2 regions of the Variovorax sp. 01N425 genome follow, and region 1 is predicted to be linked to the other one. Evidence: predicted binding sites of a transcription regulator. Region 1 holds the regulator's gene; the other holds the start of a gene.
The links. The regulator sigma-54, encoded in region 1, starts transcription at its own class of promoters, with help from an activator protein. The targets are predictions, from matches to a motif close to TGGCANGNAANCTGCTTT.
Positions count from the first base shown of each region.

Region 2: the regulator sigma-54 is predicted to act here: its motif matches at 4,474-4,491, upstream of glnA (type I glutamate--ammonia ligase).

Region 1 is NZ_JBFTRJ010000014.1:121,989-129,707, forward strand. Features, by position in the region: gene AC1DSC_RS24025 (ATP-binding response regulator) at 1-1,134, shown strand, start outside; gene AC1DSC_RS24030 (cytochrome b) at 1,225-1,854, shown strand; gene AC1DSC_RS24035 (YceI family protein) at 1,851-2,432, shown strand; gene AC1DSC_RS24040 (YceI family protein) at 2,473-3,108, shown strand; partial or broken gene AC1DSC_RS24045 (LysE family translocator) at 3,130-3,775, shown strand; gene AC1DSC_RS24050 (phospholipase D family protein) at 3,786-5,390, opposite strand; gene AC1DSC_RS24055 (RNA polymerase factor sigma-54) at 5,401-6,993, opposite strand; gene lptB (LPS export ABC transporter ATP-binding protein) at 7,011-7,719, opposite strand, start outside.
Region 2 is NZ_JBFTRJ010000001.1:398,740-406,458, reverse strand. Features, by position in the region: gene ntrC (nitrogen regulation protein NR(I)) at 1-1,185, opposite strand, end outside; gene glnL (nitrogen regulation protein NR(II)) at 1,209-2,288, opposite strand; gene AC1DSC_RS01945 (hypothetical protein) at 2,293-2,799, opposite strand; gene glnA (type I glutamate--ammonia ligase) at 3,013-4,428, opposite strand; gene AC1DSC_RS01935 (competence/damage-inducible protein A) at 4,575-5,375, opposite strand; gene AC1DSC_RS01930 (EI24 domain-containing protein) at 5,372-6,256, opposite strand; gene AC1DSC_RS01925 (sterol desaturase family protein) at 6,295-7,269, opposite strand; gene AC1DSC_RS01920 (polysaccharide deacetylase family protein) at 7,280-7,719, opposite strand, start outside.

The DNA.
Region 1 (7,719 bases):
TCCGAGCAGGCGCAGGCCGAGCGGCTGCGCTTCTTCTCGGCCGCCAACCACGACCTGCGCCAGCCGGTGATGGCCATCGGCCTGCAGGCCGAGGTGCTGCGCCAGCAGCTGGACAACGGCGCCGATGCGCCCGTGGTGCAGCACACGGTGGCCTCGCTCGCGCGCGCGCAGCAGGCGCTCGAAGGCCTGACCAACCAGCTGCTCGAGATCGGCCGCATCGAGGCCGCGGCCGATCCGCTGCAGCCGGTGGCGGTGCCGCTGGCGCCGCTTTTGGCCGACCTCGCGCGCCAGGCCGGCAATGGCCGCGTCACGGTGCGCTGCCCCGCCGATGCGGTGGGCTGGGCCGATGCGGTGTCGCTGCGCCGCGTGCTGGCGAACCTGGTCGACAACGCCGTCAAGTTCACGCCGCGCGGCCGGGTGCTGCTGGCCGTGCGCGCACGCCAGCGCGACACCGGGCGCGCCTGGCGGGTGGAGGTGCGCGACAGCGGCATCGGCATTGCGGCGGACTCGCAGGAGCGCGTGTTCGGCGACTTCGAGCAGATCGGCAACGTGGAGCGCAACCTGCAGCGCGGCCATGGGCTGGGCCTGGCGATCGTGCGGCGGCTGGCCGCGCAGCTCGGCATCCAGGTGTCGCTGCGTTCGGCGCCGGGGCGGGGCTCGGTGTTCGGCTTCGAGCTGCCCGCGGCGCCGGCCGATGCGCCGGTGGCGGCTCCCGCGCCCGCGGCGCAGCCCCGGTCCGGCGCGGCGCACGCCCTGCGGCCCGGCCTGGCCGTACTGGTGGTGGAAGACAACGCCGTGGTGGCCGACAGCCTCGGCGCGCTGCTGCAGCAATGGCAGCTCGCGCCGCGCGTGTACGCCAGCGCGGCCGAGGCGCTGGCGCTGGCCGACCTGCGCGCGCTCAACGTGGCGCTGTGCGACATCCGGCTGCCGGGCGCGCTCGACGGCATCGCGCTGGCGGAACGGCTGCAGCGGCAGAAGCCCTCGCTCGCCATCGCGCTGGTCTCGGCCGACATCGGCGAAGCCACCCAGCGGCTGGCCGCGGAGCGCGGCTGGCATGCGCTGCGCAAGCCGGTACAGCCGGCCGAGCTGCATGCGGTGCTGGTGCAGGCGCAGCAGGCGGCATCAGGGCGCTGAACGGGCGGGCGGTGCGTCTGGCACGGCTCGTGCACTGCCTTCACCGCTTCCGATATATGCTCCGCGCACAGGCCGCCGGTCCTGCCCCCGATGTCCATCGACACCCCCTCCCACCCCGCCGCCATGGCCGATGCGCCCGCCGATCCGCGCGGCCTGCGCGAACTGCGTTATGGCCCGGTCGCCATGGCGCTGCACTGGCTGCTCGCGGCCATGATCGTCGGCTCGCTCGGCGTCGGCCTCTACATGACCGGCCTGCCGCTCTCGCCGGCGCGCATCAAGCTCTACAACTGGCACAAATGGGCCGGCGTGACGATCCTGCTGCTGTCGGCCGTGCGCCTGCTGTGGCGGCTGCGCCATCCGCCGCCGCCGCTGCCGGCCGAAGCGGCGGCGGCCATGCCGCGCTGGCAGCGCAGCGGCTACCGCGCGAGCCACGCGCTGATGTACCTGCTGTTCCTGGCGGTTCCGCTGTTCGGCTGGGCCTACAGTTCGGCGCTGGGCTTTCCGGTCGTGTGGTTCGGCGTGCTGCCGCTGCCCGACTTCGTGCCGGTCGACAAGGAATGGGCCGAGGCCGTGCTCAAGCCGCTGCACAAGGGCAGCGCCTTCACGCTGGCCGCGGTGGCGCTGCTGCACGTGGCGGCGGTGCTCAAGCACCACTGGATCGACCGCGATGGCATCTTGAAACGCATGTGGCCCGCGCCACGCAAGGAATCCGCCGGATGAAGCGCACCTCCCGTCTCTGTCTTGCGGCCGCCCTGGCGTTCGCCCCTCTCGCGCCCGCGCTCGCCGAGCCCGCCACGGCCACCCGGCTGGTGGCGGACAAGAGCCAGATCGCCTTCGTGAGCAAGCAGATGGGCGTTCCGGTGGAAGGCACGTTCAAGAAGTTCGATGCGCAGGTGGCCTTCGACCCGCGCAAGCCCGAAGGCGGCACGGTCGCATTGCAGATCGACACGGGCAGCGCGTCGCTGGGCGTTCCGATGAGCGACGCCGAACTGCCCAAGCCGCCGTGGTTCGACACGGCGCATTTTCCGCAGGCCAGCTTCCAGTCGAGCGCGATCAAGGCGCTGGGCGACGGCCGCTTCGAGATGGCGGGCAAGCTCACCATCAAGAACATCTCGCGCCCGATCACGGTGCCGGTGAGCATTGCGCCGGCCAACGGCCACGCGGTGGCCAGCGGAAGCTTTACGATCCAGCGGCTCGACTACAAGGTGGGCGACGGCGAGTGGACCGACACCTCGGTGGTCGGCAACGAGGTGCTGGTTCGCTTCAAGTTCACGCTCGCGGGGTTTGGTCCGCTCTGAATTCCTTTATTTCGTTCTCACGCCACGCACGCCCATTGCCATGAAGAAGCTCCTCCTCGCTGCCGCGCTCTCAGCCGCGGCGGCCCTTGCCACCCCTGCCCTGGCACAGGAATACACCGCGCCGCCCGTCGCCGCCAAGCCCGCGGGCGGCCCGGTGAAGAACGCCAGCTACGTGATCGACCCCACCCACACCTTCGTGATGTACGAGATGGGGCACTACGGCACCACCACCAACCGCGGCCGCTTCAGCACCAAGGACGGCTCGGTGCAGATCGACGGCAGCGGCAGCAGCGGCAAGGTCGACATCACGATGGACATCAGCTCCATCAACACCGGCGTCGACCTGCTCAACCGCCACGTGCAAAGCAAGGACTTCTTCAACGTGGCCGAATTCCCGACCGGGCGCTTCGTGGCGGACCGCATCGAGTTCAACGGCGACAAGGTGGCCGACGTGCCGGGCACGCTCACGCTGATGGGGCAGACCAGGCCCGTCACGCTCAGGGCCGTGCGCTTCAACTGCTACCTGAACCCGCTCATCAACCGCCAGGTCTGCGGCGGCGACTTCGAGACGACGGTGCAGCGCAGCGACTGGGGCATCACCTGGGGCCTGAACTTCGGCTTCGAGAACAAGGTGAAGCTGCTGGTGCAGGTCGAAGCGGTCAACGTGCAGCAATAGAAGAAGAAGAAGGAGGCAACCATGAGCGGCATCACGGTTCCGTTGCTGGGCATCGCGGGCGCAATGATCGTCGGGGCCATGAGCCCCGGACCGAGCTTCGTCATGGTGGCGCGCACCGCCGTGTCGTCGTCGCGCCGCGACGGCCTGGCCGCGGCACTGGGCATGGGCGCGGGCGGCGTGGTGTTCGCGATTGCGGCGCTGGTCGGGCTGCAGGCGGCGTTCCTCGCGGTGCCGGCGCTCTACCTGGCGGTGAAGCTGCTCGGCGGCGCCTATCCTGTACCTGGGCATCCGCATCTGGCGCGGTGCGCGCGAGCCGCTGTCCGCCGCGCAGGACGAACGCGCGGCCGCAGGCACGGGCAGCAATGCGCGGCGCGCATTTCTCCTCGGCATGGGCACGCAGGTCAGCAACCCGAAGACGGCGGTGGTCTACGCCAGCATCTTCGCGGCCTTCCTGCCGCGCGAGGTGCCGCTGGCGCTGGCGCTCGCGGTGCCGGCGGTGATCTTCTGCATCGAGACCGGCTGGTACGCGGTCGTCGCGCTGGCGCTCTCGTCGGCGGCGCCGCGCTCGGCCTACCTGCGCTACAAGGCCTGGATCGACCGCGCGGCCGGCGGCGTGATGGTGCTGCTGGGCCTCAAGCTGCTGTCGGGCGTGCGCAGCAGCAGCTGAGCCGCGCGGGCTACAGCAGGCTCTCGGGCGTCAGCGGCGCCAGCATCTCGAGCATGGTGCGGCCCCAGAAATCGGAGTCGGGCTCCTCGTTCAGCACGGTGGTCCGGCCGGCCTCCTCCTCGCTGATCCACTCGATGCGCGCATTGCCGCTGTCCTTCGCAAAGCGCAGCCGGTAGGCGCCCTGCTGCTTCAGCACCTCGATGAGCTTGAGCGTCTGCTGCGCCATCTCGGGGCTGCGGATGAACAAGCCGATCTCGGTGTTGTGCGTCTCGGAGCGCGGGTCGAAGTTCATCGAGCCAACGAAAAGAACCTGCCGGTCGATCACCGCCGACTTGGCATGCAGCCGGCCCACCGAAGTGCCGAACAGGCCGAGCCGCACGCTGCGACGCGTGCGCGTGGTGCTCAGTTCGTACAGCTCGGCGCCGAGCTCGAGCATCTCGGGCCGGTAGCGGCGGTAGGCCGTGTGGACCAGCGGCTCGTCGGTGGCGGCGAAGGAATTGGTGACGATGCTGATCTTCACGTTGCGCCGGCGGATCTCGCGCATCACTTCGAGCCCCGCCTTGCCCGGAATCAGGTAGGGCGAGACGATGGTCACCTCGGAGCGCGCGCGGCGCATCTGCTCGACCACGTTGTAGCGCACGCTGTCGACGTCGAGCAGCGGCACGCCGCCGTACGAGGCGGTCTTTCCGATCACGCGCTCGGGCGAATCGGCATACGCCTCGGCCAGCGTCCAGATCAGGTCGAGCTTGCCGGCATCCAGGTCTTCGGCGATTGGGCTGTAGCCGAGCAGGTCGTTGGGCGCGGGCCGGGGCGGCGGCGGCGTGGTGTCCGGGCCGGTGGCGGTGTCGAAGCGCTTCTGCAGCTCGTCACGTGTCAGCGCGCTCGCCACCACCGACTGGACCGGCCGCACATAGACGCTGTTCCAGTACTGGTCGAACAGCGCGCCCAGGCGCGGAATCAGCGCGCCGGCGACGAAGGTGTCGAGATCGAGAAAATTCTCGCCCGCCGTGCGCCTGAAATACTGGTTGCCGATGTTGCGCCCGCCCGCCACCGCCATCGCGCCATCGGCGATGAAGAGCTTGTTGTGCATGCGCCGGTTGACGCGGCTGAAGTCGAACAGCGAGGCGGTGAAGCGCCTGAGCAGGCTGCCGCGCCCGGCCGGAAAGGGATTGAACAGGCGCAGCTCGACATTCGGCGTGGCGGCCAGGCCGAGCAGCAGCTCGTCCTCGCCCGAGGTGTAGAGATCGTCCATCAGGAGCCGCACGCGCACGCCGCGCCGGGCCGCATCGCGCAGCGTGCGCAGCAGGTAGCGGCCGGTCTCGTCGTTCTCGATCTGGTAGTACTGCACGTCGAGCGTGCGCTGGGCGCGCCGCGCGAGCTGGATGCGGGTGTCGAAGGCAAAGTCGCCGCCCGGCATCAGGCGGAAGCCGCTCAGGTCGGGGTCGGGCTGCGAGGCCTGCGCGATCTTGCCGAGCGCGGTGTCGGCCGAGGCGGCCATGGCCCGGGTGGCCGGGCGCGGCGCCTCGTCGGGCAGGGTGGCGCAGCCGGCGAACAGCAGCACCGCCGCCATGGCGAAGACCCATTGCCCACAGCGCGACAGCAGGCGACGGGCCATCGGCGGCTTTCTACAGCGCCTTGCGGAGGTTGGCGGGCGCGATGCGCAGGGCCTCGCGGTACTTGGCCACGGTGCGGCGCGCGCACTCGATGCCCTGCTCCTTGAGCATCTCGGAGATCTGGCTGTCGGACAGCGGCTTCTTGATGCTCTCGGAGCTCACGAACTGCTTGATCAGCGCGCGCACCGCGGTGCTCGACGCATTGCCGCCGGTCTCGGTGCCCAGCGCCGAGCCGAAGAAGTACTTGAGCTCGACCGTGCCGAAAGGCGTGGACATGTACTTGGCCGTGGTCACGCGCGAGATGGTCGATTCGTGCAGGCCCAGTTCGTCGGCAATCTCGCGCAGCACCAGGGGCCGCATCGCGAGCTCGCCGTGCACGAAGAAGCTCTTCTGCCGCTCGACGATGGCGTTGCTCACGCGCAGGATGGTGTCGAAGCGCTGCTGGATGTTCTTGATGAACCAGCGCGCCTCCTGCAGCCGCTGCGACAGCGCCTGGCTGCCCTCGCCCTTGTGCGACTTGAGCGCGCCGGCATAGATGTCGTGCACGCGCAGCCGCGGCATCACCTCGGGATTGAGCATGACGCGGAACTTGGCATTGGTGCCGCGGCCGACCTTGGTGACGATCACGTCGGGAATGACGATGTTGCGCTCGACGTCGACAAAACGGCGGCCCGGCTTGGGCTCCAGGCGCGAGATGACCTGCAGCGCCGAGCGCACCAGCTCTTCGTTGGTGCGCGTGAGCGTGGCCAGGCGCTTGAAGTCGCGCCGCGCGAGCAGCTCCATCGGCTGCTTGCAGATGGCGATGGCGGTCTTGCGCACCAGCGCCTGTTCCTCGGTCTCGCTTTCGCTCGCGAGTGCGCGCAGCTGGATGCAAAGGCATTCGCCCAGGTCGCGCGCGCCGACGCCGGCCGGCTCCAGGCTCTGCAGCAGGCCGAGCGCCACCTGGAAGTGGTGCACCAGCTCGTCGAACTGGTCGTTGTCGTCGCCCGCGAGGCCCGAGGCCAGCGCCGGCAAGGAGTCTTCGAGATAGCCGTCGTCGTTGAGCGATTCGATCAGGAAGCGCAGCGCGGCGCTGTCGTTCTCGTTGAGCCGCAGGCTCAGCGCCTGCCGGTGCAGGAAGGACTGCAGCGACTCCTGGCTGCGCGCGAGTTCGGTGGCGTCGGCGCGCTCGTCGTCGCCCAGGTTGTTCTGGCGCGCGGGGGCATCGCTGCCCCATTCGCTGTCGTCGGGCGCCATGTCGACGGTGCCGTCGCCTTCCCAGTCGGGCTCGCGCTCGGTGGCGTCGGCGGCAGGAACCTCGGACTCGGCCGTGGAGGCGGTTTCGCTCGAAGTGCTGGTCGTGCTGCTGGCCGGGGCCGAGCTGAATTCGCCCTCGGCGGCTTCACCGGCCTCGTCGCGCGGCACCGGCGTGTCGATGGCGTCGAGCCCGAATTCCTCGCGCGCGGCTTCTTCCGCGGTGCGTTCGAGGAACGGGTTCTCGTCCAGCATCTGCTCCACTTCCTGGCTCAGTTCGAGCGTGGACAGCTGCAGCAGCCGGATCGACTGCTGCAGCTGGGGCGTGAGCGCCAGGTGCTGCGAAACGCGAAGGGACAGCCCTTGCTTCATGGAGACCGACTCCTCCCTTACATCCGGAAGTGCTCGCCGAGGTACACCCTGCGTACTTCGGCGTTGTCGACGATCTCCGAGGGTGTGCCTTGTGCCAGCACATGCCCGTCGCTGATGATGAACGCGTGATCGCAGATGCCCAGCGTCTCACGCACGTTGTGGTCGGTGATGAGCACGCCGATGCCGCGCTCCTTCAGGAAGCTGATGATCCGCTGGATCTCGATCACCGCGATCGGGTCGATGCCGGCAAAGGGCTCGTCCAGCAGGATGAAGCGCGGCTGCGTGGCCAGCGCGCGGGCGATCTCGACCCGGCGCCGTTCGCCGCCCGAGAGCGCGAGCGCGGGCGAATCGCGAAGATGGTCCACCCGCAGGTCGGCCAAAAGGCCCGAGAGGCGCTCCTCGATGCGCTGCCTGGTCAAGGGCGCGGGCTTGCCGCTGGCGTCGGGTTCGCGCTGGAGCTCGAGCACGGCGCGCACGTTTTCCTCGACCGTGAGCTTGCGGAAGATGGAGGCTTCCTGCGGCAGGTAGCTCAGGCCCATGCGCGCGCGCCGGTGGATCGGCATGTGGGCGATGGGCTCGCCGTCGATGGTGATCTCGCCCGCATCGGCCCGCACCAGCCCCACGATCATGTAGAACGAGGTGGTCTTGCCGGCGCCGTTGGGGCCGAGCAGCCCGACGACTTCGCCCTTTTGCACGTCGAGCGAGACGTCCCGCACGACCTTGCGG
Region 2 (7,719 bases), on a different contig from region 1:
CGGCGCACCGGCCGCCGCGGCCATGACTTCGGGCGGCAGGTCCTTGGCCTCGATCAGCTGGGCCGGTGCCATCACGGTCAGCCAGTGGCAGATGTTCTCGAGCTGGCGCACGTTGCCCGGAAAGCTGAACGACGCCAGCTTGGCCAGCGCCGCATCGGAAATGCGCTTGGGCTCGACGCCGAGCTGGCGCGCGCTCACCTGCAGGAAGTGGCGCGTGAGCGCCGGCACGTCTTCGCCGCGCTCGCGCAGCGCCGGCAGGCGCAGGCGGATCACGTTGAGGCGGTGGAACAGGTCTTCGCGGAAGCCGCCGAGCTTCACGCGCTGCTCGAGGTCCTGGTGCGTGGCCGCGATCACGCGCACGTTGGCCTTGACCGAGTTGTGGCCGCCCACGCGGTAGAAGTGCCCGTCGCTCAGCACGCGCAACAGGCGCGTCTGCAGGTCGAAGGGCATGTCGCCGATCTCGTCGAGAAAGAGCGTGCCGCCCTCGGCCTGCTCGAAGCGGCCGCGCCGCATGGTCTGCGCGCCGGTGAAGGCACCGCGCTCGTGGCCGAAAAGCTCGCTCTCGAGCAGGTCCTTGGGGATGGCCGCGGTGTTGATGGCCACGAAGGGGCCGTTGGCACGCGGCGAATGCTTGTGCAGCGCGCGCGCCACCAGTTCCTTGCCCGAGCCCGATTCGCCCGTGATGAGCACCGTGACGTTGCTCTGCGAGAGCCGGCCGATGGCGCGGAACACGTCCTGCATGGCGGGCGCCTGGCCCAGCATTTCGGGCGCGGCGACCATGCGCTCCTCGGCCACTTCCTCGCGCTGGCTTTCGTCGACGGCGCGGCGGATCAGCTCGACGGCGCGCGGCAGGTCGAAGGGCTTGGGCAGGTATTCGAAGGCACCGCCCTGGAACGCCGAAACGGCGCTGTCGAGGTCGGAAAACGCCGTCATGATGATGACGGGCAGGCCCGGGTGCTTGGCCTTGATCTTGTCGAGCAGATCGAGCCCGGAGCCGCCGGGCATGCGGATGTCGCTCACCAGGACCTGGGGGCCCTGCTGTTCGTCGTCGTCGGCGAGTTCGAGGGCGGCCAGCACCTCGCGCGCGTTGGTGAAGCTGCGCGTGGGCAGGTCTTCGCGCAAAAGGGCCTTCTCCAGCACGAAGCGGATCGATTGGTCGTCATCAACTATCCAGATCGGCTTCATGCATCTCCTTGTTGCCGTGGCTGCTAGGGCAGCGGAATCAATATCTTGAAATCGGTTCGGCCCGGGACGCTGTCGCACTCGATCACGCCGTGATGCTGTTGCACGAAAGTTTGTGCAAGCGTCAATCCAAGCCCGGTCCCGCCCTCCCTGCCCGAGACGAGCGGATAGAAGATGCGGTCCTTGATCGTGTCCGGCACACCCGGTCCATTGTCGATGACATGCAATTCCAGTGCCAATCGATACCACTGCTTGTTGAATATCACCTGCCGGGCGATGCGGGTCTTGAAAGTGATCTGCGCATCGCCTGCGGCGCGGCGCTCGGCCAGGGCCTGCGCCGCGTTGTGCACGATGTTGAGCGTGGCCTGGATGAGCTGCTCGCGGTCGCCGCGGAATTCGGGAATCGACACGTCGAAGTCGCGCTCGATGTGCAGGTCGCGCGGAAACTCCGCAAGAATGACCGAGCGCACGCGCTCGCAGACTTCGTGGATGTTCACGTCGCCCACCACGTGCGGGCGCCGGTGCGGTGCCAGTAGCCGGTCGACCAGCGTCTGCAGCCGGTCGGCCTCGTGGATGATGACCTGCGTGTATTCGATGAGGTCGCGCGATTCGACCTCCATCTGCAGCAATTGCGCCGCGCCGCGGATGCCGCCGAGCGGGTTCTTGATCTCGTGCGCAAGGTTGCGGATGAGCTCCTTGTTGGCCTGCGCCTGGTCGAGCAGGCGCTCCTCGCGGTCCTGGCGCACCTGCTGCTCGAGCGGCGACATCTCGATGATGAGCTCGCCCGTCTTGTCGCCCTGCGCCAGCGTGACCTGCACCGGCATCAGCTCATGATTGACGCGGCGCAGGAAGGCCTCGTAGCGCAGCGTGGCGAAGTCGTTGCTGCGCGCACCGTCGATGGCGGTGCGAAGCACGTGCGGCTCGTGAAAGCAGGCACCGAACTGAGAGCCTTCGAGCGTGCGGCGCGAGGTGCCCAGCGCGTCTTCGAGGGCCGCATTGGCAAACAGCACCGAACCGTTGGTGCTGACCACCGCGATCAGCGTGGACAGCAGGTCGAAGGACTGAAAGCGCGGAGTGGCGCCGGCCGCCTTCTTCCCGAACGCCATGGCCCTACTGCTTGGCCGGCAGGCGGCCGAGTTCGCGGCGGATGCCCGCGATGTCGCTCTCATTGCGGGCCAGCTCTGCCTTCATTTCAGCCACGCGATCGAGGTACTTCTGGTAGTTGCGGCCTTCGCTGCCCTGCTTCTCGGGCTCGCCGTTGTTGTATTCCTTCTGCAGCTCCGCCTGTCGGGCCTCGGCCTTCTTGAGCTCGGCTTCGAGCACCGAGCGGGCTTCGCCATCGCGTGCGCGCTGGTCGACGCCTTCGACGCGCGGACTGCCCGCGGGCGCACGAGAGGCTGCGGGCGCCGAGTTGCCGCCAGCCGAACCGCCGCCCGACGGCTTGGTGCCCTGCACGACGGTGACGTTGCCGCCTTCCATGACCTTGCAGCCCTTTTGCTGGGCGATGGTCGAATTGTTGGTGTATTCATTGCCGCAGCGCCACACGCGCTCCTGGGCGAGCGCAGGCAAGGCGACCAACAATGAACCGGCCAGGAAAATGAGGGAAGCAGTCTTCATGTGAATCGGTGATGGCGCAACAAAGGTGCATTTTCCTGCAATTCGACGCCACTGGTGACAAGATGTTCCGCGCCAGTAAAAAAGGACGGCCAAGCCGTCCTTTTCGATTCCCTTCCAGCAACACCGCGGAACCGGCTCCGCCGGGCCGCCGGTGTTGCCCCCCTTCGAGGGGGAGGCGGCTACACGAAGTGAGCCGCTTCGGGGGTGGGCCAATTACAGCGAGTAGTACATGTCGAACTCGACCGGATGGGTCGCCATGCGGAAGCGCGTGACTTCCTGCATCTTCAGTTCGATGTACGCATCGATGTAGGCATCGGTGAACACGCCGCCCTTGGTCAGGAACGCACGGTCCTTGTCGAGGTATTCCAGCGCCTGGTCGAGGCTGTGGCACACGGTCGGGATCAGCGCGTCTTCTTCCGGCGGCAGGTGGTACAGGTCCTTGCTGGCGGCTTCGCCCGGATGGATCTTGTTTTCCACGCCGTCGAGGCCGGCCATCAGGAGCGCAGCGAAACCGAGGTACGGGTTCATCAGCGGATCGGGGAAGCGCGCTTCGACGCGGCGGCCCTTCGGGTTGGCCACGAACGGGATGCGGATCGAGGCCGAGCGGTTCTTGGCCGAGTAGGCCAGCTTCACCGGGGCTTCGAAGCCGGGCACCAGGCGCTTGTAGCTGTTGGTGCCGGGGTTCGTGATGGCGTTCAGGGCACGGGCGTGCTTGATGATGCCGCCGATGTAGTGCAGCGCGAAGTCCGACAGGCCCGCATAGCCGTCGCCGGCGAACAGGTTCTTGCCGTCCTTCCAGACCGACTGGTGCACGTGCATGCCCGAGCCGTTGTCGCCGACGATGGGCTTGGGCATGAAGGTGGCGGTCTTGCCGTAGGCGTGGGCCACGTTGTGGATCACGTACTTCTGCAGCTGGACCCAGTCGGCGCGCTGCACCAGCGTGCTGAACTTGGTGCCGAGCTCCATCTGGCCGGCGTTGGCCACTTCATGGTGATGCACTTCGACCGGGATGCCGAGCGATTCGAGCACCAGGCACATTTCCGAGCGCATGTCCTGGAAGCTGTCGACCGGGGGCACAGGGAAATAGCCGCCCTTGACTGCGGGACGGTGGCCGGTGTTGCCGTGCTCGTATTCCTTGTCGGTGTTCCACGAGGCTTCTTCGGAGTCGATCTTCACGAAGCAGCCCGACATGTCGTTCTTCCAGCGAACGCCGTCGAACACGAAGAATTCGGGTTCCGGACCGAAGTAGGCGGTGTCGCCCAGGCCCGAAGCCTTCATGTAGGCCTCGGCGCGCTTGGCGAGCGAACGCGGATCGCGCTCGTAGGCCTTGCCGTCGGCGGGGTCGATCACGTCGCAGGTCAGGATCAGCGTCGTTTCTTCGAAGAAGGGATCGATGTTGGCGGTGTTCGGGTCGGGCATGAGCTGCATGTCCGAAGCCTCGATTCCCTTCCAGCCAGCGATGGACGAGCCGTCGAAAGCATGGCCCGAAGTGAATTTGTCTTCATCGAAAGCCGAGACGGGCACGGTCACGTGCTGCTCTTTGCCGCGGGTGTCGGTGAAGCGGAAGTCGATGAACTTGACCTCGTTTTCCTTGACGAGCTTGAGTACATCGGCGACGGTCTTTGCCATCAGTTTCTCCTGAGTTGGATGGTGGTTAGGAATACAGGGACGGAGGATGCAGTTTCTATGCCATTGTCGCCGCACGGGAACAGGCTTTGACGGCAGGCGCAAACCCCAAAAAAAGGCGAATAATCACCAAATTGGTGCAATAAAAACTACCGCACCAATTCCGGGCCAAGCTTCGCATCATAGGCGTGCAGACCCTCGATCAGCTGCGCGTAGGCGGCCTCCAGGCGGGTGGGGTCGCCTTTCACGCCAAGTTCGATGTGGCGGCCGTACTGCGGATGGTCGACGCTCGGCAGGCTGAACACCTTGATGCCGGCGTGCGCCGTCTCGATCGCGAGCATCAGCGGCGTGAGCGTTGCCTCCATCGCGCCGAACACGATGACCGACTTCTCGGCCGACTGGCCGCTGGTGAACAGGTGCGCATAGCGGCTGTCGAGCACCGACTCGATCATTGGCCAGGCCATGACCGGAAAGCCCGGCACGAAATGGACGTGCTCGACGCTGAAGCCCGGAATCTTGTTGTAGGGGTTGCGGATGATCTCGGCGCCCTTCGGGAACACGCCCATGTTGAGGCGGTGAATGTTGTCGGGGCGGTCGGGTTCGTAGGCAATGCCCTGCTCGCGCGCGGTGTCCTGCATGCGCTCGCGGATCAGCAGTTCGGCCTCGGGATGCAGTTCCAGCGGCACCCGCAGGGCTTGCGCGGCGCACTGGCGCGTGTGGTCGTCCGGCGTGGCGCCGATGCCGCCGGTCGAGAAGACGATGTCGCCCGAAGCGAAGGCCCGGCCGAGCGCGGCGGTGATGCGGGTGGGCACGTCGCCGACGTATTCGGCCCAGCCGAGCTGCAGGCCGCGCGCGGCGAGCAGTTCAATGACCTTGGGCATGTGCTTGTCGGCGCGCTTGCCGGAAAGGATTTCGTCGCCGACGACAATCAGGCCGAATGCACGGGTCATGGGGATTTCCATTGGGAGAGAAGGGCCTGGTCGGTCTCGGCCGCGGGTGCGCCGCCGGGCGGACCGGAAGAAGCTGCGGCGGCCCCGCGTTGGGCGCGAAGCTGCGCCAGCGCGTCGAGGCAGTAGTGGCCGAACCAGAGCGCCGAAAACGCAAACACCAGCGTGTAGATCCAGATCGCGAGCGGCACCAGCACGAAGAAGGCGGCGGCAAACAGCAGGCCGGAGGCCCAGACGATGCTGGGCGCCGCGCCCAGGTAGCCGCACAGCACGCCGATGCACAGCAGCGGCAGCCGGTGCGCGCGCAACAGTGCGGCGCGCTCTTCGGGGCTCGCGTGCTCGGCCAGCGCGTCGAAGCTCATCACGCGGTAGGTGAGCCAGCCCCAGATCAGCGGCGGCAAGATGAGCACCAGCGGCGGAATGAGCCAGAGCGGCATCGACACCACGAGCGCGAGCAGCGCCAGCAGCGTGAGGCCGAGCGAGCGCGCCACGCTGCCGAAGAAGGACGCGCCCTTCTTGCGTTCGAGCGCGGGAAAGCGGCGGTGCGCGACCAGCGCGGTGAGCGGGCCTGCCATGAGGCCGGCCACGATCAGCAGCGAAACCACCACGATCACCGGCGTGGCGGCAAACACCACCACCAGCGGCGCCAGCACGGCCGTGACGTCGCCCGAGAAGAGCCGTCCGATCCAGCCCCAGAAGCTCGACAGCAGCGGCCAGGCGTCGAGCGCGTCGCGGGTCCAGGCGACGGTCGCGTCCCAGTAGAAATAGCCGAAGCCTGCAGCCAGCAGCACCATCAGGCCCAGCGGCAGCAGCGACAGCACGATCACGCGCGGCAGCATGCAGTAGGCGACCGCGCGCCAGAAGGAATCGAGGAGCAGGCGCATTGGGTGCGAGGATAACCGGCCCGGTTCGGGCCCGGTGCTCAGCCGCGGCCGGCCATCCGCTTGAGCCCGAGCCATTGCTGGGCCCAGAAGCCGCGCCCGTAGTCGCGCACGCGGCCGTCCGCGTCGGGCTCGACCTGGTCGCGGATGCCCGTGGGGTCGTAGCGCTCCTCGAAGTTCACGGTGCGAAAGAGCATGTCCCACCATGGCAGCAGGACGCCGAAGTTGCACCCGCCCAGCGTGTGGGCGCCGCGCGATTCGTGGCCCAGCCCGATGCTGTGGTGCAGCCGGTGGAAGCGCGGACTGATCCACAGCCGCTCGCCAATGGCGCCGAAAGCCAGCCTCAGGTTGGCATGCTGCAGGCTTTCGCTGAGCTGCGTGAACGCCACGAACGCAATGAACTGCCCCGGCGCCACGCCAATGAGCTGCGCGACGATGACGATGAGCGTGTCGTGGATGATGTCGTCGAGCAGGTGGTTGCGGTCGTCGCTCCACATCGTCATCTGGCGCTGCGAATGGTGCAGCGAATGCAGGCCCCACCACCACCGGAACTGGTGCTGGCCCCGGTGGATCCAGTAGCCCACGAAGTCGAGCACCACGAGATAGATCGCAAAGGCCACCCACGGCACATCGGTCACGCCGGGCCAGACCTCGTCGAGGTGGAAGGTGCCCCAGCCCGCAGTGCGCAAAAAGCCGATGCCCTCGTCGAAGAACGGCTCGAGCGTGAAGAACATCGCGAGCCGGAACAGGCCCAGCCGATGGATCAGCGTATAGAGCACGTCGATGCGGATCGCGCGGCGGTCGGTGACCGGCTCGACGGCGCGCCAGCGCTGCAGCGGCCCGATGACCGCGAGCAGCACCACGACCTGGATCAGCCCGACCAGCAGCCAGCCGGTGGCGTCGAAGGCGTCCTCGGTCCAGCCGCCCAGGCCCACGGCAAACACCAGCGGCTGGACCAGTGTCTCGAAGAACCAGCCCTGCAGCGCGGAAAAAGCGTCCGTCAACCGATCGATCACGGCAGCAGCCTCAGGGGTGGGACGCGATCCAGGCGCGGTACTGCGGATGCTGGCGCAGCGTCTCGAAGCAGAAGCCCTTGGCCTTGAGGCCGGCGATCAGCGGTTCGAGGTTGGCCGGCGCCCACGGATCCTTGCGCGACCAGATGCCCAGGTGCGCGAGCAGGACGTCGCCGGGGCGGATGCTCTCCAGCGCCTGCGAAAGGAGCTTTTCGTTGCTGAACTTCTCGCTCGGCAACTCGTCCCCGAGGAAGCCGGCCGGCGACCAGCCCACGTGCTCGAAGCCGCAGGCCTTGGCCGCCGCCAGCAGCCGGGGCGAGGTCTTGCCGCCCGGTGCGCGGAACAGCGGCAGCGGCTTCTTGCCGGTGATGAGGGCCAGCCGCTCGGAGGCCTTGCTGATGTTGGCGCAGTATTCGGCCGCGCTCCAGGTGAACTCGCGCCCCGCCAATGCGC